Regions from separate parts of the Nocardiopsis nanhaiensis genome, predicted to be linked through region 1. Evidence: riboswitches for the same ligand, from Rfam matches in the RefSeq annotation. Region 1 holds a riboswitch; each other region holds the start of a gene.
What was found. Region 1 has a riboswitch for cobalamin ahead of ACYVD1_RS33895 (ribonucleoside-diphosphate reductase subunit alpha). Riboswitches for the same ligand answer to the same signal wherever they lie in the genome.
Positions count from the first base shown of each region.

Region 2: linked by a shared signal. The riboswitch ahead of ACYVD1_RS17150 (CoA-acylating methylmalonate-semialdehyde dehydrogenase) and the one ahead of ACYVD1_RS33895 (ribonucleoside-diphosphate reductase subunit alpha) in region 1 are both predicted to bind cobalamin.
Region 3: linked by a shared signal. The riboswitch ahead of ACYVD1_RS01045 (ABC transporter substrate-binding protein) and the one ahead of ACYVD1_RS33895 (ribonucleoside-diphosphate reductase subunit alpha) in region 1 are both predicted to bind cobalamin.

Region 1 is NZ_BAAGZJ010000140.1:1,446-9,048, forward strand. It holds partial or broken gene ACYVD1_RS33880 (sigma-70 family RNA polymerase sigma factor) at 1-545, shown strand, start outside; gene ACYVD1_RS33885 (NYN domain-containing protein) at 741-2,498, shown strand; gene ACYVD1_RS33890 (hypothetical protein) at 2,525-3,097, shown strand; cobalamin riboswitch at 3,498-3,700, shown strand; gene ACYVD1_RS33895 (ribonucleoside-diphosphate reductase subunit alpha) at 3,855-6,398, shown strand; gene ACYVD1_RS33900 (ribonucleotide-diphosphate reductase subunit beta) at 6,499-7,581, shown strand.
Region 2 is NZ_BAAGZJ010000033.1:10,315-17,917, reverse strand. It holds gene ACYVD1_RS17170 (hypothetical protein) at 1-60, opposite strand, end outside; gene mmsB (3-hydroxyisobutyrate dehydrogenase) at 226-1,167, opposite strand; gene ACYVD1_RS17160 (enoyl-CoA hydratase/isomerase family protein) at 1,164-2,306, opposite strand; gene ACYVD1_RS17155 (acyl-CoA dehydrogenase family protein) at 2,306-3,448, opposite strand; gene ACYVD1_RS17150 (CoA-acylating methylmalonate-semialdehyde dehydrogenase) at 3,445-4,944, opposite strand; adenosylcobalamin (AdoCbl) riboswitch at 4,943-5,089, opposite strand; gene ACYVD1_RS17145 (hypothetical protein) at 5,862-6,371, opposite strand; gene ACYVD1_RS17140 (hypothetical protein) at 6,447-6,986, shown strand; gene ACYVD1_RS17135 (hypothetical protein) at 7,036-7,603, shown strand, end outside.
Region 3 is NZ_BAAGZJ010000002.1:16,090-23,692, reverse strand. It holds gene ACYVD1_RS01055 (ABC transporter ATP-binding protein) at 1-633, opposite strand, end outside; gene ACYVD1_RS01050 (FecCD family ABC transporter permease) at 711-1,727, opposite strand; gene ACYVD1_RS01045 (ABC transporter substrate-binding protein) at 1,724-2,803, opposite strand; cobalamin riboswitch at 2,864-3,075, opposite strand; gene ACYVD1_RS01040 (hypothetical protein) at 3,208-3,351, shown strand; gene ACYVD1_RS01035 (reverse transcriptase domain-containing protein) at 3,370-4,353, shown strand; gene ACYVD1_RS01030 (protein kinase domain-containing protein) at 4,721-6,265, opposite strand; gene ACYVD1_RS01025 (hypothetical protein) at 6,321-6,644, opposite strand; gene ACYVD1_RS01020 (alpha/beta fold hydrolase) at 6,845-7,603, opposite strand, start outside.

The DNA of each region.
Region 1 (7,603 bases):
ACCTGCCCGGCTATCGGGCCTACCAGGCGTTCGCCGACGTCACCGAGCTGGTGCGCGAAGGGGGCAGCGGCGAGTGGTGGGTCGGTGACATCCCGGCCACGGAGGGCCGGGGGGTCCACGCCGGCTGGAGCATGGTGGTGGTGCTGGAGGATCCGGCGGTGGACGGGTACCAGCAGGCGATGGTCCTGGACCAGAGCACCGCCGTCTTCCAGGACCCGGAGGGTGCACGGTTCCCTGTGTCCGGCCTGTTGCCGGAATCGGTGCCGACCCGGTTCGACGCCGTGGTCTGGGAGGGCGACGCCGATCTCGGCGGAGACCGGGTGACGGTGGACGGGACACCGGTCGCGCCGACGGAGGGGTACGGCAGCATCGACAACGCCTTCGTGAGTTCCGCGCGCGGAGTGGTCGGTGATCCGATGACCTTCGGGACCGACGTGGTCCGATTCGACGCAGTACTTGGACGTGAATCGGAAATCCGAATCCCGTCCGGGCAGGACGCCCTGTTGGTCGGGGCCGTCGCGCTGACGGCCCCGATGCGCACCTGATGTTGACGATCGCGCGGGGTTTCCGTGACCCCGAGATGACCGGAACACCGCGAGCCACCCAGGAAACGCGCTTTGCGTAGTCGAGCCGTAACTAGGGGTATTTAATTGTCGCGCACAAAACGAGACAGACTTGGCTAGGCTGTGCCCCGGCCATGGAAATGGCCCCAGAGATCGAAGGGAAGGGGGCGGTGACACGTGGACCGCTGCGCGTTGTTCGTCGACGCGGGATACCTTCTCGCCGACGGCGCGATGGCCGTGCACGGAACCCGTAACCGGGACTCCGTCGCCTGGGATTACTCCGGTCTCGTCCAGTTCCTCAACGAGGTCGCGCGAGACCGGACGGGGCTGCCGCTCCTGCGCTGCTACTGGTACGAGGCGGTCGCCGACGACCGGCGGGCGCAGGAGCAGGACGGCATCGCGGACATCCCCGGGATCAAGTTCCGGGCCGCCCGCATACGGCCCGGCCGCAGGGAGGGAGTGGAGAGCTACGTCCAGCGCGACCTCGCCACCCTCGCCCGCACCGGTGTCCTGTGCGACGCGGTCCTGGTCAGCGGCGATGAGGACATGGCGTCCGTGGTCGCGGACGTTCAGGACATGGGTGTGCGCGTGACCGTCGTGCACATCTCCGTGGAAGGCAACTGGACGATCTCCCGCGCACTGCGCAGGGAGTGCGACGACCTCATCGAGATCGGCGCCGGGCACCTCCGCCCCCACGTCAACCTCCTCTCCAACGGTGGTTCCACCCAGGAGAACGCCGCCAAGACCACCACGCCCTTCGCGAACGGCCGTGCCCGGCCCGCGCAGGAGCCGCCGAGCCAGCCCGCAGCCGCGAACACCGGTCGCGTCGAGCCGGTCAACACCTCCACCGGCGGGCTCGAGGCGATGTTCACGGGCACCGGAGGCCAGTCGGTACCCCAGGGCAGCGCTATGGAGCAGCTGCGTGCGATGCGCCGCTCAATAGCGGAACAGCGGGGTGTCGACCACCTGGCCGGGCCGGGGGCGGAGAACACGCCGCCGGGCGCGATCGACGCCAACGGCTTCCCCTCGGGCGGACAGGTTCCGCCCGGGGTGAACGGCACCGGGGCCTACCCCGGTGCCACCGGAGGGCATCCGGCCCAGAACGGCCACTCCCCTCAGGGCGGTCCGCCGCCTCAGGGAGGCCATCCGCCCCAGGGCGGTCATCCGGGCCAGGCAGGCCATCCACCCCAGGCCGGGCACCCGGTGCAGGGCGGCCAAGGCGGTTACGGGCCACCCGGTACCGGAGGGCACCAGCCCATGCGCGGCGCGGAGCCGGGGGTCTACGGGCTCCCTGGCAGACCGGCGCCCGGCCAAGGGCCACCGATGACCGGACCCCAGCAAGCCTTCAACGGAACGGGGCCGCAGGCGGCGTTCGGCAGCGGGACCGGGCCGCAGAACTCCTTCGCCGACCACCAGCAGGTGCCGCCGAGGAGGGATGCTCCGCCTCCCCAGCAGGACCCGAGGTTCGGACCCGGACCAGGCGAGGAACCCGGTTTCGGAGGTGGGGCAGACGCAAACCCTACCTATGGGACCAGTACGGAAACTGACACCGCGTACAGCGGTGCCGCCTCGCCCCCGCACGGGGGAGGGCGACCTACTGGTCCCGAGTACGACCGCCGGTTCGGTGCCGGTCCCTACCAGGAATCCAGCCCTAGTCCTGGATATGCCCAGCAGACCGGCCCCGCCACGCATACCGTTGATGATGCGGTGCACGTCGCGCGCAAGGAAGGGAACGACTTCGCGGAATCGATCGCACGTGAGGCGCCCGTCCTGTGGGTGGAGGCGGTCCTCGCCCGCAGGCCGCGGATGCCTTCGGATCTGGAGGCACGCCTGCTCCAGGGGTCCTCACTCCCGATCGACCACCTGTTGCGCGACGAGGTCCGTGACGGGTTGCGCCAGGGGTTCTGGCAGGCGTTGGAGCGTGCCAGGCCCTGATCGGTGCGTGGGATTGCGAATAGGGGATGGGGGCGATGCGGTTGACCCGCGTGACGACGGCGGAACTCGACCGACTGGAGTTCCACGCTGTCCGATCCGGTGAACACGGTCGGATCGCCGCCCAGCTACTGGATCTGGCGAACCGGGTGGACGCCGGGAGCGAGGTCACCCGTGCGGAGCTGTTCGTGCGTTCGGGCGAACAGTGGGAGATCGCACAGGAGTTCGAGCGAGCCTGTGCCGCCTACCAGCGCGCCATCGACGACGGCGGCCCCACCGTGGTCGACGCGCACGCCCTGAGCGCGGGAGCCTTGCTCCAGCTGGACGAGCGCGACCAGGCCCACGAGCACCTCAAGCGGCTGGAGGCCGGGGAGCCCGTCGAGCTCCCCACCCACATCCACGTCGCGGAGGTGCTCTACGCGCACGACGACCTCGAGGGTGCCGAACGCTGGGCGACCGCCGGTGCGCGCCGTTTCACGGGCGGGTCCCAGCCCGCCTACGCGCGCGACCTCTTCGTGGAGCTCCTGAGGATCCGGTTCCGGATCAGGACCGACATGGGACTGGTCGAGGACGACCTGGACCTCCTGCTCGACGAGGAGTGAGCTTTCCGACGCGTTCGCGGAGATCCGGAGCCCTGGGGCGCGACGGAATCTTCCGCGCCCGGCCGCGTGGTGTGTGTCTCTGCCGCTCTCAGGCGGCCGAGTGCGCGCCGGGTCCCAGGCGCGCTGCGCCCTGTCCCATCCGGACCCTCTCCGAGCAGCTCCAGGCCTTCTTGTGGTGCCTCTCTCGGGCCACCGCGGACGTGTCCGCCCCGCCGACGTTCTAGGCTGTGTCCGACCCCCTCCGGAAGCGTTTGAACGCGGCCCATCGTGCACCGGATTCGGGTACCTGCGCGGTGCACATACCACGCTCCGCGCGTATGTTCGGCACTCATCGAAGAATCCGAGAAATCTACGACACGCCATCATCTTGCGGTGTTCCAAGGTGACAAGCCCTAGATGTAGTATCTGTCCCGCTGGTGGTTCACCGGGGTTCCTGACCCTGGTGAGGCAAGAGGGAACCCGGTGGGAATCCGGGGCTGCCCCGCAGCGGTAAGCGGGAACGAAGGCCGTCACACGCACTGGGAACCCCCTACGAGGTCCTGGGAAGCGACGGTGAGTAGGTCGCCCGTGAGCCCGAAGACCTGCCACCGGCGCGCACCCCCACGTGCGTGACGACGGAGCTTCGAGGGCGAGCTGCCGCGACCCGCCTGCGGACCGCGCGTATCCAGTACGCCGGTTCTCCGGTGAGCCCGCACGCTTGTCACTCGTGACCCCGTTCTCCGCCGGGACTCTTCTTTACTGAGGTTGGAGCCGCTGTATGACCCTTGACGTCGAGGCCGTGCCCGCATCCGGTCGGCGCGAGCCGAACAACGGCGGTGGCGCCCGCCCCGCCATCGACCGGATCGAGCACGTCGTTACCGAGGCCTGTGCGCGGCTCACCGGTGTTTCGGCGAACAAGGTCCTCACCGAGGCGCGCCGCGGCTTCTACCCCGGGATCCCCGACCACGAGGTCGAGCTGGCCCTGGTCATGGCCGCCCGCAGCTTCGTGGAGGTCGACCCGAACTACTCCTACGTGGCCGCCCGCCTGCTGCTGGACAAGCTCCGCACCGAGGCCCTGACCTTCGTCAGCGGTGTCCCCGAGAACGCTGGCCAGACCGAGATGTCCGACCGCTACGCGACCTACCTGGCCGCCTACGTGGGCCGTGGTATCGACCTCGGGCAGCTGGACCCGGCGCTGGCCAAGTTCGACCTGGAGCGCCTGGGCAAGGCCCTGCACGCCGAGCGCGACGAGCAGTTCACCTTCCTCGGCATCCAGACCCTGTACGACCGCTACTTCCTGCACAGCGACGAGGTCCGCTACGAGCTGCCGCAGGCGTTCTTCATGCGCGTCGCCATGGGCCTGGCGCTCAACGAGGACGACCGCGAGGCCCGCGCGATCGAGTTCTACGAGCTGCTGAGCTCGTTCGACTTCATGGCCTCCACACCCACCCTGTTCAACTCGGGAACGGTGCGCGCGCAGCTCTCGTCCTGCTTCCTCACGACGGTCGGCGACGACCTCCAGGACATCTTCCACGGCATCAGCAACAACGCGATGCTCTCGAAGTACTCGGGCGGCCTCGGCAACGACTGGACCCCGGTTCGCGGCCTGGGTGCGCACATCAAGGGCACCAACGGCAAGAGCCAGGGCGTCGTCCCGTTCCTGAAGATCGCCAACGACACCGCCGTGGCGGTTAACCAGGGTGGGCGTCGCAAGGGCGCGGTCTGCGCCTACCTGGAGACCTGGCACATCGACATCGAGGAGTTCCTCGACCTCCGGAAGAACACGGGAGACGAGCGCCGCCGCACCCACGACATGAACACCGCGAACTGGGTTCCGGACCTGTTCATGAAGCGTGTGGAGGAGCAGGGCACCTGGACCCTGTTCTCGCCGGACGAGGTCCCCGACCTGCACGACAAGTACGGCAAGGACTTCGCCGAGGCCTACGAGAAGTACGAGGCCGAAGCCGAGTCCGGCCGGATCAAGGTCTCCAAGAAGATGCCTGCGGTGGACCTGTGGCGCCGTATGCTCACCATGCTGTTCGAGACCGGCCACCCGTGGATCACCTTCAAGGACCCGGCGAACCTGCGCTCGCCGCAGCAGCACTCCGGTGTGGTGCACTCCTCCAACCTGTGCACCGAGATCACGCTGAACACCGACAAGGACGAGGTCGCGGTCTGCAACCTCGGCTCGGTCAACCTGCCCCAGCACGTGGGCCGGGACGGCATCGACGCCGAGCGCCTGCGCCGGACCGTCCGCACCGCCGTGCGCATGCTGGACAACGTCATCGACGTGAACTTCTACACGATCCCCGAGTCTCACCGCGCCAACATGCGCCACCGCCCGGTCGGCCTGGGCCTCATGGGCTTCCAGGACGCGCTGTTCAAGATCCGCACCCCGTTCGGTTCCGAGGGCGCGGTGACCTTCGCGGACGAAAGCATGGAGCTGATCAGCTACTACGCCATCGAGGCGTCCATGGAGCTGGCCGGCGAGCGCGGCGCGTACGAGAGCTTCGACGGTTCCCTGTGGAGCAAGGGCGTCCTGCCGATCGACTCCCTGAACCTGCTCGCCGACGCCCGCGGCGGTGATGACCTCGTCATGGACCGCGGCGAGACCCTGGACTGGGACTCCCTGCGCGAGCGCGTCAAGTCCGACGGGATGCGCAACTCCAACGTCATGGCGATCGCGCCGACGGCGACCATCGCCAACATCACCGGCGTCAGCCAGTCGATCGAGCCGGTCTACCGGAACCTGTTCGTCAAGTCGAACATGTCCGGCGACTTCACCGTGGTCAACGACTACCTGGTCCGCGACCTCAAGGAGCGCGGTCTCTGGGACGACGACATGGTCTCCGAGCTGAAGATGCACGACGGCAGCCTGGGCGACATCGACCGGGTCCCGGACGACCTCAAGGCCCTGTACGCGACCGCGTTCGAGGTCGACCCGACCTGGCTGGTGGACGCGGGTTCGCGCCGACAGAAGTGGATCGACCAGGCGCAGTCCCTGAACCTGTACATGGGCGCGCCCAGCGGTCGCAAGCTGGACGCCCTGTACCGCCACGCCTGGCGCTCCGGTCTGAAGACCACCTACTACCTGCGTTCGCAGAGCGCCACGCACGTCGAGAAGAGCACGTTGAAGGGCACGGACGGCCGTCTCAACGCGGTCTCGGCGACCCCGGCCGCGGCGCCCGCCCCGGCCGCCAGCCCGTCCCCCAGCCCGAGTCCGGCCCCGGCGGCCGCGCCCGCCGAGCCCGAGGACGAGTTCGAGATCGTCGACGGCCAGGCGTGCGGCATCGAGGACCCCGAGTGCGAGGCCTGCCAGTAACGGCGGACGTGGCGGGGGGGGGCGGCCGCCGCCCCCACCCGGCGATCCTTCACTTCCAGCAGACGACACCGGTCCGACCGGAGAACGGAAAGCACCGAGCATGACCGCGGTTTCCGAGAACAACACCGCATCCACCACAGGCCTTGGTGAGATCCAGCGCGACGCGGAGCGCGTCAACGTCGACGACAAGTCGATGATCAACGCCCGCGCCGATGTCAACCAGCTGCTGCCCCTCAAGTACACCTGGGCGTGGGACAAGTACCTGGCCGGGTGCAACAACCACTGGATGCCCACCGAAGTCGCCATGCAGGCCGACATCGCGCTGTGGAAGTCCAAGGACGGGCTGACCGAGGACGAGCGCCTCATGCTGAAGCGCAACCTCGGCTTCTTCGCCACCGCCGAGTCGCTGGTGGCCAACAACATCGTCCTGGCCGTGTACCGGCAGCTCACCAACCCGGAGTGCCGCCAGTACCTGCTGCGCCAGGCCTTCGAGGAGGCTGTGCACACGCACACCTTCCAGTACATCTGCGAGAGCCTCGGCCTGGACGAGGGCGAGCTCTTCAACATGTACCGCGAGGTCCCCTCGATCACCGCGAAGGACGCCTGGGCGCTCAAGTACACCCAGAACCTGGAGGACCCGGAGTTCAGCACCGGCACGCCCGAGGCCGACCAGGCCTTCCTGCGTGACCTGGTCGCGTTCTACGTGATCTTCGAGGGCATGTGGTTCTACACCGGTTTCGCGCAGATCCTCTCGCTGGGCCGCCGCAACAAGATGGTCGGGATCGCCGAGCAGTACCAGTACATCCTGCGCGACGAGTCGATCCACCTGAACTTCGGCATCGACGTGATCAACCAGATCAAGATCGAGAACCCGCACCTGTGGTCCGAGGAGTTCCAGGCCGAGGTCCGGCAGATGCTTACCGAGGCCTGTGAGCTCGAGGTCGCCTACGGCCGCGAGACCATGCCGCGCGGTGTGCTGGGCCTCAACGCCGAGCTGTGCGAGAAGTACATGCACTTCATCACCGACCGCCGGGCCGAGCAGATCGGCCTGGCGCCGATCTTCGGTGAGACGGAGAACCCGTTCCCGTGGATGTCGGAGATGATGGACCTCCAGAAGGAGAAGAACTTCTTCGAGACCCGAGTGATCGAGTACCAGACGGGTGGCGGCCTGGACTGGGACTAGATCCCTCACCGGAGAACCGCGG
Region 2 (7,603 bases), on a different contig from region 1:
CAGGATGACCTGAATCGCGGTGATCGTGCCGGGCTTGTGGTAAACGAGGGCTCCTCTCACCTCACTGCCACACCCGGCCCCTTCCGCACCGACCGCGACACCCGTGAGACGCCCGGCCCGGGCGCGCGGTTCTGTCCCTGTCAGTCCACTCGCGGCCCGACCCGACCGACAGCGAAGAGCCCGGGTCACGTTCAGGCACCGGCCGCCCTGACCCCCACTACCAACTCACTCGGTCCCGGGAACATCCCCCGGCTTCTCGGAACCCTCGCGGACGGCCTCAACGATCGCGGAGAAGTCCCGCTCACCGTCCAGTTCGTCGGCGAAGGCCCGGTAGATATCGGCCGCCCGGCTCCCGATCCGCGACTCCACACCGGTCTGTTCGAGCGCGTTTGCGGCCAGACCCAGGTCCTTGGCCATGAGAGAGGCCGCGAACCCCGGCTTGTAGCCGTTATTGGCCGGGCTGGCGGGAACCGGCCCCGGGACCGGACAGTAGGACGTCAGCGACCAGCACTGCCCCGAGGCCGTCGACATCACGTCGTACAGCGCCTGGTGGGTCAGGCCCAGCCGCTCCCCCAGCACGAACGCCTCGCTCACCGCCAGCATCGACGCGCCCAGGACCATGTTGTTGCAGATCTTGGCCGCCTGGCCGCCGCCCGGGCCGCCGCAGTGCACGACCTTCCTTCCCATCGCGCTCAGCAGCGGCTCCGCCGAGGGGAAATCGGACCCGTCCGCACCCACCATGAAGGTGAGCGTCCCGCCCTCGGCACCCGCGACTCCCCCGGAGACGGGTGCGTCCACGGACCGGTGTCCGGCGGCGACGGCGGCCGTGTTGGCGGAGCGTGCGTCGGCCACGTCCACCGTTGAGCAGTCGATGAACAGCGTGCCGGTCCGGGCAGCGGTCAGCAGCCCGCCGTCCGCCCCGCCCGTACCGTCGGCACCCTGGTAAGCGGCGAGCAGGTGGCGGCCGCTCGGCAGCATGGTGACGACGGCGTCGGCGCCGGCCACCGCCTCGGCTGCGGAGCCCGCCACCAGCACACCGGACCCGGCTACCCGTTCCAGGGCCTCGGGAACCAGGTCGAACCCGGTCACGGAGTGTCCGGCGGCGGCCAGGTTGGCGGCCATCGGACCGCCCATGTTGCCGAGGCCCACAAAGGCGATCGCGGTCATGGCGAGCCTCCGGTGGTGGACTGCGTGTCGGACCGCACGGAGCCGGGCGGATCCGCGAGACCGACCGGCCCGTCCGGCGCCGCTTCGAAGGCGCGGGCGACGACAGCGCCGGTGACCTCCGCGAGAGTGGCCGGGGACCACTGCGGGCTGCGGTCCTTGTCGATGACCTGGGCCCGGATACCCTCCGCGAGGTCCGGCCAGGCCAGCGCGGCGCAGGAGACCCGGTACTCCTGCTCCAGGACCTCCTCCAGGGAGCCGAGCCCGCGGGCGCGGCGCAGAGCCGCCAAGGTGGTCTTCACCGAGGTCGGCGACTTGCTCTCGATCAGATCAGCGGCCTTGGCGGCCTCCGGGTCGCCGTGGGCGCGCAGCCGCGCCACGATCTCCTCGGCGTCGTCGGAGGAGTAGCAGCTGTCGATCCAGGAACGCTGGTCTGCCAGCTTCCCGGCCGGGGCGATCTCGGCGTAGCGGCCCACCGCACCGGCGACGTCGGCCTCCGGTGCGGCCTTGGCGATCGCGGCGACCAGGTCCTCCAGCCGGTCGGAGGGCACGAAGTGGTCGGCCATGCCGGCGTAGAGCGCGTCCGCGGCACCGATCGGGGTGCCGGTGAGCGCCAGGTGGGTCCCGGTCTCGCCCGGCGCCCGCGAGAGCAGGTAGGTGCCGCCCACGTCGGGCACGAACCCGATGGTGGTCTCCGGCAGGCCCACAGAAGAGCGTTCGGTGACCACGCGGACTGCGCCGTGCGCGGACACACCGACGCCGCCGCCCATGACCACGCCGTCCATGAGGGCGACGTAGGGCTTTGCGTAACGGGCGATCCGGGCGTTGAGGTGGTACTCGTCCCGCCAGAAGTCAGCGGCCTGGTTGTCTCCGTCCACGGCGCTGGCCCTGATGGCGCGGATGTCGCCGCCCGCGCACAGGCCCCGGTCTCCGGCGCCGTCGAGCAGCACCACCGAGACCGAGTCATCCCTCTCCCAGCGGGTCAGGGCGTCGTCGAGGGCGCGGACCATGTCGTGGTCGAGCGCGTTGATGGCGCGAGGCCGGTTGAGCGTGGCGTGCCCGAGCCCGTTCCCGACGCTGAACAGGACCTTGTCGTCCTGCGGCGCCGCGGTCCCGTTGGGGGCGCTGGCATCGTTCGGCATCAGGCGGCCCCGGTCAGTCCGCGGGCGATGATCAGACTCATGATCTCGTTGGTCCCTTCCAGGATTCGGTGGACCCTCAGGTCGCGCACGATCTTCTCAATGCCGTACTCCGTCAAATAGCCGTACCCCCCGTGCAGTTGGAGGGCTTGGTCGGCGACGGTGAATCCGGCTTCCGTGGCGAACCGCTTGGCCATGGCGCACAGGTGCGCGGCCTCGGGTTCGCCCTCGTCCAGGGCTGCGGCGGCCCGCCGCAGCAGGGAGCGGGCGGCCTCCAGTTCGGTGGCCATCTCCGCGAGCCGGAACTGGAGCGCCTGGGCGTTGATCAGCGGGGCGCCGAAGGCCTCCCTGCTGCAAAGGTAGGAGGTCGTGGCCTCCAATGCAGCGAGGGCCCCGCCGAGTGAGCAGGCGGCGATACCGAGGCGGCCGCCGTTGAGCCCGTTCATCGCGATGCGGAAGCCGTCGCCCTCCGTGCCCAGGCGCCGGTTGGCGGTCAGGCGCACCCCGTCCATGAGGACCTGGCGTGTGGGCTGGGCGTTCCAGCCCATCTTGGCCTCGTCTGCGCCGAAGGAGACCCCGGGGTCGTCGCGGTGGACGACGAACGCGGAGATCCCCGCGGCGCCGTCGCCGCCGGTGCGGGCCATCACCACGTACACCTCGGAGGCGCCCGCCCCGGAGATGAACTGCTTGGACCCGGTCAGGACGTAGTCGTCGGCGTCGCGGACCGCGCGGGTGCTGAGCGCGGCGGCGTCGGACCCGGCCCCCGGTTCGGTGAGGCAGTAGCTGCCCAGTGTCTCCATGGAGCACAGGCCGGGCAGCCAGCGGGCCTTCTGGGCGTCGTCGCCGTAGCGGTCCACCATCCAGGCGACCATGTTGTGGATGGACAGGTAGCCGGCGACGGACGGGCAGCCGGTGGCCAGGGCCTCGAAGGCCACGGCGCCGTCGTGCCGGGTCAGTCCCGTGCCGCCGGAGCCCTCGGAGACGTAGAGGCCGCCCATGCCGAGTCCGGCGGCCTTGCGGAGCACGTCGACCGGGAAGTGCTTGTTCTGGTCCCACTCGACGGCGAAGGGCGCGAGGTGTTCGTCGGCGAACCCGCGCGCGGTCTCGGCCAGCGCGCGCTGTTCGTCCGTGGTCGCGGGGGTCACCGGACAACCGGGATAGTGAACTCCGCGCCCTCCTTGACCCCGGAGGGCCAGCGCGAAGTGACGGTCTTGGTGCGGGTGTAGAAGCGGATGGAGTCGGGCCCGTGCTGGTTGAGGTCGCCGAATCCGGAGCGCTTCCAGCCGCCGAAGGTGTGGTAGGCGACGGGCACCGGGATGGGCACGTTCACGCCGACCATGCCGGTCTCGACCCGCTGTGAGAAGTCGCGCGCGGTGTCGCCGTCCCGGGTGAAGATGGAGACCCCGTTGCCGTACTCGTGCTCGCTGGGCAGGCGCAGGGCCTCCGCGTAGTCGGCGGCGCGCACCACGCACAGCACCGGGCCGAAGATCTCCTCACGGTAGATCCGCATGTCCGGGGTGACGCGGTCGAAGAGGGAGGCTCCGGTGAAGAAACCGTCCTCGTGGCCCGCGACCTTGTGGCCGCGGCCGTCGACCACCAGTTCGGCGCCCTCCTCGACGCCCAGCCCCACATAGGAGTCGACCTTCTCCAGGGCTCCCTTGGACACGAGCGGGCCGAAGTCGGCGCCGGGGTCGTCGGAGGTGCCGACCGTCAGGCCGGAGATGCGCTCGGTGAGCTTGGCGACTAAGGCGTCCGCGGTCTTCTCACCCACGGGAACCGCGACGGAGATGGCCATGCAGCGTTCTCCAGCCGAACCGTATCCGGCGCCGATGAGGGCGTCGGCGACCTGGTCGAGGTCCGCGTCGGGCATGACGACCATGTGGTTCTTGGCCCCGCCGAAGCACTGGGCGCGCTTGCCGTGCGCGGTGGCGGTGGAGTAGACGTGCTCGGCGATCGGAGTGGAGCCCACGAAGCCCACCGCGGCCACGCGGGGGTCGGTGAGCAGGGTGTCCACGGTCTCCTTACCGCCGTTGACGACGTTGAGCACGCCCGGGGGCAGTCCGGCCTCCAGGAACAGTTCGGCCAGCCGGAGCGGCACCGAGGGGTCGCGTTCGGAGGGCTTGAGGATGAAGGCGTTCCCGCAGGCCAGCGCGGGCGCGGCCTTCCAGAGCGGAATCATCGCCGGGAAGTTGAACGGGGTGATGCCCGCGACCACACCGAGGGGCTGGCGCAGGGAGTGCACGTCGATCCCGGCGCCCGCGTTGTCGGAGAACTCGCCCTTGGCCAGGTGCGGGATACCGGCGGCGAACTCGACCACCTCCAGCCCCCGCTGGAGATCGCCGTGCGCGTCGGCGACGGTCTTGCCGTGCTCGGCGGACAGCGCCCGAGCGATGGACTCCCGCTCCGGCTCGACCAGCTGCAGGAAGCGCAGCAGGACCCGGGCCCTGCGCTGGGGGCTCCAGGAGCCCCAGTCGATCTGCGCTGCCTCGGCGTCGGCGATGACCTGTTCGGTCTCCGCCCGGTCCGCCAGGGGGACGCGCGCCTGCACCCGGCCGGTGTTGGGGTCGTAGACGTCGCCGAAGCGACCGGACCGGCCCGGGACGTTCTTGCCATGCACGAAATGCGTCAGCTCGCTGACCATGCGTGTTCACTCCATCCTCGTGGATCACACGAATTCCCTGGCCGCGAGCGGTGGCCTGACTCCCGGTGTTGTCCCCGGTCACAGTGGCGGGACCGTGCTGGATTCGCACCAGCTTCCCCGCTCCGCGGCCACCTCACCATATAGTTGGACGTCCTACTAAATCTAGGCCCGGGACGCCTTGGATCACGCGCGACCGCGGAGCCGAAGGCCAAGGACACTGCGGAGGACAGCGCCAGCTGCGACACCGCAGCGAACGGACATACCCGACCCTTTGCCGGAGGGGCGACACCCCCAGTAGGCTCTGCGACTTGTGACCGCCAAGGAGCCGCCCCGCGCAACCGACCATGTCCTCGCCCTGACCCCCGAGTGGCGAACCGTCGACACCACACTGCGTGTACTCCTGGTGATCCACAGCGTCACCGCCGCCACCCGCATCGCCGACATCCTCCCGGCGCTCCACGACCCCCGCGTCCAGCTCTACTGCGCCCAGACCAGCGGTGCCGTCTTCGCCAACGGCGTCCAGGAGTACATCCGGGAGAACGGTGTCCGCCACCTCCCCTGGGACCAGGCACGGGAAATGGAATTCGACCTCGTCGTCACCGCCAGCCTCGGCGATAATCTGCACGAGATAAATTCCCCGATCCTGAGAATTCCCCACGGCAACGGATATAATAAGAGGTGGAAGCAGGAAGCAGGAAGCAGGAAGCAGGAAGCAGGAAGCAGGAAGCAGGAAGCAGGAAGCAGGAAGCAGGAAGCAGGAAGTCTTCGGACTCTCCGACGGGACCCTCAAGCACGAAGGGCGCCTGGTTCCCTCCGCCATCGCGCTCTCACACACCGAACAGTTCGACCGGCTCCGCGAAGGCTGCCCCGACGCGCTCCCCCTCGCCTTTCTCGCTGGCGACCCCTGCTACGACCGGCTACTCGCCAGCGCGCCGAGGCGGCTCAACTACCGCGACGATCTCGGCCTGCGCCCCGGACAGAAACTCATCACCGTCAATTCCACCTGGAAGACCGATTCCCTTTTCGGGTCCCACCCCTCGCTCGTACCACGGCTCCTCTCCCGACTCCCGTACGATGAATACCGCCTCGCGCTCGTCCTGCACCCCAATGTCTGGTCCTCGCACAGTGAGCGCCAGATCGAGGCGTGGTTCGACGAAACCCTCCGCTCCGGCCTCCTCCTGATCCCGCCCGACGAGGGCTGGCGCGCCGCCGTCACCGCCGCCGACCTCGTCCTCTCCGACCACGGCTCCGTCAGCGTCTACGCCGCCGCCCTCGGTCGCCCGGTCCTGCTCTCCCCCGGCGGCCGCGACTCCGTCGACCCCGACTCCGCGCTCGGCCGCCTCTACGAAGCAGCCCAGCCCCTCGACCCCCACGCACCGTTCCCGCCCCAGTTCCACCAGGCGGAGAAGCTCCGCGACCACACGCACGAGACCGCCCGATCCTGGATCAGCTCCGCGCCCGAGCAGTCGCTCGACCTCATCCGCGCCGAGGCCTACCGGATCATGGGAGTCGATCCGCCCGCGCGCGCCCCCGCGCTCCTCGCCGTGCCGCCGCCGAGGGTCCGGAGCCTCGGGACCGCCTCCCTGTGGGTCGCCGTCACCCCGGTGGAGGACTCCCTCGCCGTCCACAGGGTTCCCGCCGCCGCGAACCCCGACGGCCCGGGGATCCTGGTCGTGTCCGACGCCGAACTCGACCACCGCCTCGCCGGGGCCGCCGACGCCTTCACCGTCGCGGAGGGGAACCTCCCCGCCGACGAGGAACTGTGGTCCGACACCGTGTTCGCCCACAGGCCCGGCGCGAGGCTCACCGTCGTGCACTCCCCCGAGGGCGCCCGCCTGCGTACCCGTGAAGGAGCGCTCTTCCGGCTCCGCTTCGAAAGCTCCCTCGACGACGACCACCTGGCCGTGTGCATCCTCGCCGAACGCCTCATCACGGCTGACCACCCTCCCACCCCGGCGGCGCTCGCGGCCCGCAGCCCGCTGAGGATCCGGATCTCCCTGGAGCGCACACTCACCGTCCCCTTCGAGGTCTACACCCACTGATTTCCGGATTCCACCGACATCACGCGACCACGCTCAGTAGCTTCATGCCATGCCCGGATTCGACCACGAACTTCAGGTACGGCTGCTCCAGAACAGGCCGTCCCTGGTGCCCTTCATGCTCAGCGACACGCTTGGCTTCCCTGTGCCCGACTTCGCCCGTGCGGAGCTCGGCTGCGGTGACCACACCAAGCTCAAGCCCAAGCCGTTCAAGTCAGACAACGTGGTCGTTCTCTACGACGACGACGGCGGAAAGCTACTGGCCATCATCTCGGAGGTCCAACAGGACAAGGACCATGACAAGCCCTACACCTGGCCTCTTTACCTCGCCACTGTCAGGGAGCAACTACGTTGCCCCGTTCGATTGATGGTGGTCTGTCCGGACAGCGACACCGAGCAGTGGGCACGCACTCCCATCGAGATGGAGAACGGAGGTGCCGTTCTCAGGCCAGCGGTCCTAGGACCGAGTAACACCCCCTACATCGACGACATCGAACGGGCGAGGGCCCTTCCGGAGCTTGCCGTGCTGTCCGCAGCGGCTTACGGCTCACACCTGCCTGTGCTCAAGGCCGCCGAAGCCGCCCTGGACAAGCTGCCCGAACACACCCAACTTCTTTATA
Region 3 (7,603 bases), on a different contig from region 1:
CGCCCGACCGGCTCGGAGCACGACGAGCCGGTCGCAGTACATCGCGGCCAGGTTGAGGTCGTGCAGCGCGATCACCGTGGTCACGGGCAGGCTCACGGCCAGCTCCAACAGGTCGAGCTGGTACTGGATGTCGAGGTGGTTGGTGGGTTCGTCGAGCAGGAGCTCACTGGGTTCCTGAGCCAGGGCTCGGGCGATCTGGACCCTTTGGCGCTCCCCACCGGACAGGGTGTGCCAGGACTGCCCGGCACGGTCGGTGAGCCCGGTGCGTTCCAGGGCCGTGTCGACCGCGCGCAGGTCGTCGGCGGAGACCGGGGTCCAGGCGCGGCGGCGCGGGATACGCCCCAGGGCGACGACGTCGCGCACGGTCATCTCGGTCTGTGTGTGGGAGTTCTGCTGGACCACGGCCACGCGTCGGGCCACTGCTCTGCGGCCGATGCGCGGCAACGGGTCCCCGTCGAGGGTGACCGTCCCGGCGGTGGGTCCGAGAACCCCCGCGAGGAGCCGGAGCAGGGTGGACTTGCCGGATCCGTTGGGGCCCAGCAGTCCGACGGTCTCACCGGGGCGCGGGGCGAGGGTGACCCCGTCGAGCACGATGCGGTCGGCGATCCGGTGCACCACACCGTCGGCGCGCAGGTGGCCGCCCCCGGAGCCGGTCTCGGGCGGACCGTGACCGGACCATCCGCGGCCGGGTGAACTGGATCCGGGAGAGCTCACGTCTGCCTCCTCGAGCGGTACAGAACGGCGATGAAAGCGGGCACGCCGACGAGCGAGGTGACCACACCCACAGGGATCTCCTGCGGGTCCAGGACGGTCCGGGCCAGCGTGTCCACCCACACCAGGAACACGGCCCCGATCAGCGCGGTCACCGGAAGCAGCCGGGCATGCATCGACCCGGTCAGGATCCGGGTGGCGTGCGGCAGGATCAGCCCGACGAACCCGACCGCGCCCACGCTGCTCACGAGTGCGGCGGTGAGCAGGGCAGTCGCGGTCAGCAGCAGCACACGCGCCCGCGCCACACGCACGCCGAGCGAGGCCGCGGCCTCCTCCCCGAAAGCGAACGCGTCCAAGGTGGTGGTGTGGGCCAGGCACACGGCCAGCACGACCACCAGGACTCCCGCGCACAGAGCCACGTCGGCCCAGCCCACGTTGCTGAAGGAACCCAGCAGCCAGAAGAGCACGCCCTGCGTGGTCTCGGCGTCGGCCGACAGGAGCACGATGAACGAGGTCAGGGCCGAGAAGAGCTGCATGGCCGCGACCCCGGACAGCACGACCCGGTCCATGGTCCCGCCGAGGGTGTGGCTGAGCAGCATGACCATCCCGAAGGAGAGCAGCGCACCGAGGAAGGCCCCGGCCGACAGGGAGAGCACACCGGCGCCCCAACCGAGCACGATCACCGCGACCGCACCGGTGGAGGCGCCGGACGAGACCCCGAGCACGAAGGGGTCGGCCAGCGGGTTTCGCAGCAGGGACTGCATGACCGCACCGCACAGGGCCAGCCCCGCCCCGCACACCGCGGCGATGAGGGTGCGCGGCATGCGCAGGTCCCACACGATGCCGTCCTGGATGGGGGTCAGGGGGCTCTCGCCGATCCCGAGGCGGGCACCGAGCGAGGCCCACACCTCGCCGGGGGTGATGGCCGCGGGGCCGATGGTCACGGTCACCGAGACCGACACCGCCAGCGCCGTCAGCCCGCCCACCAGGAGCAGGGTCAGGCGGGCGCCTCTCACTGGGCGAGCCCGAGATCCCGAAGTCCGTCGGCCACCTGCTCGACACCCTCGACGGTCCGGATCGAGGGGTTCATGGCCTGGCCGCTGAGCAGGACGTAGCGCTCCTCCTGCACGGCGGTCAGGTTGCTGGTGGCGGGGTGGTCCGCCAGGAAGGCGATCTTCTCCTCGGCCGACTCGGCGGTTTGGGAGTCGCGCGTGAGGTCGCCGAGCACTATGGCGTCGGGGTCGCGGTCGGCGACGGTCTCCCAGTTGATCTGGGGCCACTCCTCATCGGTGTCGTCGAAGGCGTTCTCCGCGCCGATCTCCGCCGTGATGGCCCCGGGCGCGCCGCAGCAGCCGGCGAGGAAGGGGGACTCGGAGTTGGCGAACCAGTACATGAGGGAGACGTCGGAGGCGTCGAGTCCTTCGGTCGCGGTGTCCACGCGGCTCTGGAGTTCGCCGACGAGTTCGTCGCCGCGATCCTCGGCGTCGAAGAGGTGGGCGAGGTCTTCGATCTCCTCGTACACGGCGTCGAGGGTGAGCTCCTCGGACCGGGAACCGTCGCCGCCGCCTTCGTTGTCCTTGCCCCAGGCACAGTCGGACGGTGAGACGTAGGCGGGCACGCCGAGGTCTTCGAACTGGTCACGGGTGGCGACACCGCCCTGGCCGACCGTGGAGGCGAACGAGGCGCTGACGAAGTCCGGTTCGGTGTCCAGGACCCGTTCGAAGGAGGGCTGGTTCTCGGCCAGGCGCGGGATCGCATCGGCCGCCTCTTCCAGACCGTCCATGACCGGGTCGGTCCAGGTGGCGCTGCCGACGATGCGGTCCTCCAAGCCGAGGGAGAGGAGGATCTCGGTGCTGCCCTGGTTGAGGGAGACGGCCCGTTCCGGCGGCGCCTCAGCGGTGACCTCGTGGCCGCAGTTGTCGAGAGTCCGCGGGTAGCCGGCCGCATCGGCGTCGGAGGGGCCGGCCTCGGTCCCGTCGGGGGACGTGCAGGCGGCGAGCAGGAGGGAGGAGGTGAGGAAGAAGGCCGTCACCCGGAATGGGTTGCGACGGGACGTGTGGGAGAACGCGTAGCGGGTCGCGAGCTGGGACATGGGTGTGCCTCAGAGGTGTCGGGGCTCGAGCGCGGAGCCTGGTTTCTGATTCCTCGTGCACGTGCAACGGAGGTGCCAGCAGGTCTTCGGACTCGGGTTCAACCGGACGGAGCGCCTTCCCAGGCGGCGCCTCCCCGGCCCTGCGGTCGAGGGGGCCCTTCCCAGTGGCATTCGTGCTCCGCCCGTCCCCCACACCGCTGCGCGTCAGTTCCGGATTCACACCGGATTCCCTGACCACATCTGTGGTATCGACTGGCCGGGGAAGAGTACCAAGCCACCTGAACCCGGGGAGCCCCGACCCATCTGTATAAGATCTGGAACCGGCTCTCCTCGGGCACCTATTTCCCGCCGCCGGTGAAGGCGGTGGAGATCCCCAAGGCCGGGGGTAAAGGGGTGTCCTGGGCGTGCCGACCGTGGCTGACCGGATCGCCCAGACGGTGGTCGGGATGTATCTGGAGGCGAAGGTCGAACCGATCTTCCATCCGGACTCCCATGGCTACCGACCTGGGAGGTCGGCGTTGGACGCGGTCGGGGTGTGCCGTCGGTAGTGCTGGCGGGCCAACTGGGTGCTCGATCTGGACATCCGGGCGTACTTTGACACCGTTCCGTGGGACCTCGTGCTCAAAGCGGTCGCCCACCACATTGCACCGGACCAGAAATGGATCCTGCTCTATGTCGAGCGGTGGCTGCAAGCACCGCTGCGGCAGGAAGACGGGATGCTGGTCGAGCGGGATCGCGGGACCGCGCAGGGGCCGGGTATCTCACCGTTGCTCGCCAACCTGTTCATGCATTACGCGTTCGACGGCTGGCTGGTGCGGGAATTTCCCTCGGTCACCTTCGAACGGTACTGCGATGACGCGGTGGTGCACTGTCGCAGCCAGAAGCAGGCGATCTTTGTCAGGGATGCGATCGCGCGGCGGCTGAGGGGCAGCCTGGAGTTGCATCCGGACAAGACCCGCATCGTCTACTGCAAGGACGCGGACCGGCAAGGCTTGTATGAGCACACCAAGTTCACGTTCTTGGGGTATGAGTTCCGGCCGCGGCTGGCCAGGAACAAGCACGGGAAACACTTCGTGTCGTTTCTGCCGGCTGTGAGCACGGACGCGATGAAGGCCATGGGGCGGGAGATCCGGTCCTGGCACCTGGCCCGCCGCAGTGACAAGTCCCTGGACGACCTTGCGCGCATGTTCAACAGCATCGTGCAGGGGTGGGTCAACTACTACGGGCGCTTCTACAGTCCGAGTTGCTCTACTTCCTCCGCGGGCTCAACCGGCAGCTGGTCTGGTGGGCCTGTCGGAAATACAGACAACGGCTGCGCAACCGGGAACGCCGTGCGATGGGCTGGCTTGCCGAGATCGCTTGTCGGTCTCCGCGCCTGTTCGCGCACTGGCGTCTTGGTGCACGTCCTGACGGTTGGGCGATGGGAGTCGAATGCCTGGAAATCGGGCCTGTCCGGTTCGGGAAGGGGCCTTCGGAAAGGGACCTCAGCCGGAGGCGCCTCGTCGGCGGCCCACTTCACTCGGAGGGCGGGCCGTGGAAACCTACCGTGAGCGATCACTGCAAGGCGCCACGGTCCGACCCTACTGAGGGGATGAGCGCGTAGGTATTGTCCGAGCCTGGTAGGGGAGTGCGACCAGGGCACTGTGGACCACCAGCCAGACCGTCCTGTTCTTCACCGGCCCGGAGGTCGGCGGGAAGCTGGTCGTGACCGCTTGCCTCGACCAGAGCTTCGCCCTGGTCGACCCGGAGTTCCCGGTCGCGTGAGGACAGCCGAGTCGACGCCTTAATCGGCCAGGGCAAACACGCGCGCGAGGACCCCACGGCCGACCGTGGCGACGCGTTGGCCAGAGGTGCTCCCACCCGCACCCCGTCGGCGCGGAGGAGTTCTGCGACCAGGACCGAGGCTTCTCCGCACAGTCACGACCCGGGCGGACCAAAGGAGGCGGCGACCTCCTCCACGAGGGGCCGGTACACCTCACGCAGGTCCGCGGGAAAGTTGGCGAAGAGGAAGTACTCGGCCCGCTCCTCGGTCCGGAGCTTCCGCTGCTCGAGGAGCCACCGCTCGGACTCCGCACGCGCAGGGTTGGTGTGGAGTCCCTCCAAGGACCCGACGTCCCACACCTCGGACCCAGGGGAGAGGTCCTCCAAAACCAGGAACTCCCAGTCCTCGAGGCCGCCCTCAGCGTAGCCCTCCTCCCAGCGCTTCAGCCCTTCCACACCGGGCGTCGGTTCACCGTCGTGGTGGTACACGCTGAGCACCAGCGTCAGGTCCTCCACGTACGGGTCGCGCAGGGTGTATCTGACCACGGCCGCATCATTGCCCTCCAGAGCCTCATCGGTCATGTCCGTGCTCTGCCAGTCCTCCGGCACCCGGGCAGTGAAACTGTCGTTCTCCAGAGTCGTGAACCCGATCTCCTCGACCGGGGGCAGCGGGCCCGCACTGTGCGTGGGTGCCGGGGAAGTCGGCTCCTCTCCGGCCTCGACGGGGGACTCCGGCGGCGTCCACGGCCCCCTCAGGTTCCCCCAGGGGCCGGTGAACACGGCGGCGGCGACCACGGCCACTGCCAGGACCGAGCTGAGGACGGCGGTCACAGGACCTTTCCGGAACGGGCGCCGCCCGACCGGGTCGGAACCCACCGATCTCCCCTCGTCCGACGGTTTCCCGACCAGCTCCAACGCGCGTTCCACGGTCAACCGCTGATCGGGGTCGCGGACCAACAGCCCTTCGATGAGCTCACGCAACGGTCCCTCGCACGGTGGCGCGGGGATCGGGCTGGCCAGGATCGCGCTGAGACTGGTGGCGAGGTTGTCCCTCCGGAAGGGCGACTCCCCGGACACAGCCGCGTACAGGGTCGCGCCCAGACTCCACAGGTCCGAGGGCGGCTCGGCGCTCTTGTGTTCCAGCCGCTCGGGCGCCAAGTACTCGGCGGTGCCCAAGACCGAACCGGTCGTGGTCAGTGACACCGAACCGCTCTCCAGGACACTCGCGATGCCGAAATCGGTCAGGACGGCAGTCGGCTCTCCGCCGGTGAGCATGATGTTGGCCGGTTTGATGTCGCGGTGCACCACCCCGGAACGGTGGGCCGCCGACAGGGCTTCGAGCAGGGTCCGTGCCACGGACAGGGCTTCTTCGGCCGTCAGCGGCCCCGCCTCGTTCAGGCGGGTACGCAGGGACACACCGTCGATCAAGGACATGACGATGAACGGAGTGTCGTCGACCTCCAGGACGTCGTGCACGGTGACCACGGAGGGATGGTTGATCCGGGCGGTGGCTTGCGACTCCCGCGCCACCCACGCCTTGGCCGACTCCCGAGCTTCCCGGGACAGGTGTTCTGGGAGTAGCACCTCCTTGATGGCGACCTCACGGCGCAGGCGGGGGTCGTGGGCACGCCAGACGACTCCCATGCCGCCGCTGCCGAGCTCGCCGCGTATCAGGTATCGGTCGATGGAGGTCCGCTGCATCGTGAACTCTCAGGTGGGGACGGAGGCACCAACAGGGTAGTCCCCCTGGCCCGCCTCACCTGGGCCTCCGGTCGCGTGCCCGCCAGGCGTGGCCGTGTCCGTCGAGCTGCACCCGGTTCGGGGAGCAGATTCTGACCCCGCAGTAGTCCACGTCGTCCCACGCCCGGTCCCAGTCGGCGGGGTCCTCCCGTTCGAAGACCAGACGGTCATAGCCGGAGTAGTCGTCGTTGCGGTGGGTGTGGTCGATGTTGCGCGGGACCTCACGGGCCGGGCTCACCTCCTCGTTGAAGCAGTACTCGACGGTGGTCCGGTGCTCACCGTCGGGATTGTGGAAGACGGCGTTCTCGAACGGCTCCCCGCCTTTCAGCGATCGCCTCACTGCCCACACCGGACTCGCGTGTCTAATACGACAAGAAGCGCCAGGAGGGAAACACCACGTCCCAGCGACCTCGCCCCTTCCCGGCGACGTATCGATGTGCTCTCCGCATGCTCCGAGACGGCACCTCCTACCAACCCCCAGGGCAGCTTGACGAAAACCACTGGGGAACCCTTACGCAACACACCCGGGTACGGCGGCGGTCAGCCGCGGGCGTCCGGGCAGGTGGTGCCGTCCTCGGGCGGGGACGCCGTCACTAGGAAGTCGTCGACGGCCTCGGTCACGCACTCGCTGCCGCTGAAGAACCCGTAGGCACCGTGCCCGGCGCCCTCGTAGGTGAGGAGGGAAGCACGGTCGCCGAGCTGTTCGGCGACGCGGGCGGCCTGGTTGTGGCCGGTGATCGGGTCCGCGACGGTGGAGGTGAGCAGGATCGGTGCCTCCCGGTCCGTCTCCTGCCCGTGTTGGGGTCTGGTGGCTGGGTGGTGCCCGCCCAGGCAGTCGGCGATTCGCTGAACGGCGTTCGGACTGAGCCCCACGTCCGGGCCGTGTTCGTCACCAGTGCGTTCCATGAGGTCGTGCCACCCCTCGTGGTCATCGACGGCGAGGTCGTAGTCGGAGCAGAAGTTGGCCACGGAAAGGCCCCGCGAGTCCTGGATCTCGACCGGCGGCCCGGCGTCCTCCTCGTCCCCGCCGCAGGCAGTGCCCTCGGCCACCTGCCCGGAGCCGAGTGCCGCCAGGTGGTCGGCCAGCCCCGCCCAGTCCGGCTCGTACGCACACTCGTGGACCTGTTCAACGAGCTCGTAGGAGGTGAGGGGGCCCTCCTGCCCCTCCAAGCCGTCGGCATCGGCCCGTTCGAGGAGATCGGCCCAGATCTCGGGCACGCTTTGACCATGGAGTGCACACGAGCCCTCGTCAGCACACCAGTCGACGAACGCGTCGAAAGCTGCCTGCATGGATTCCAC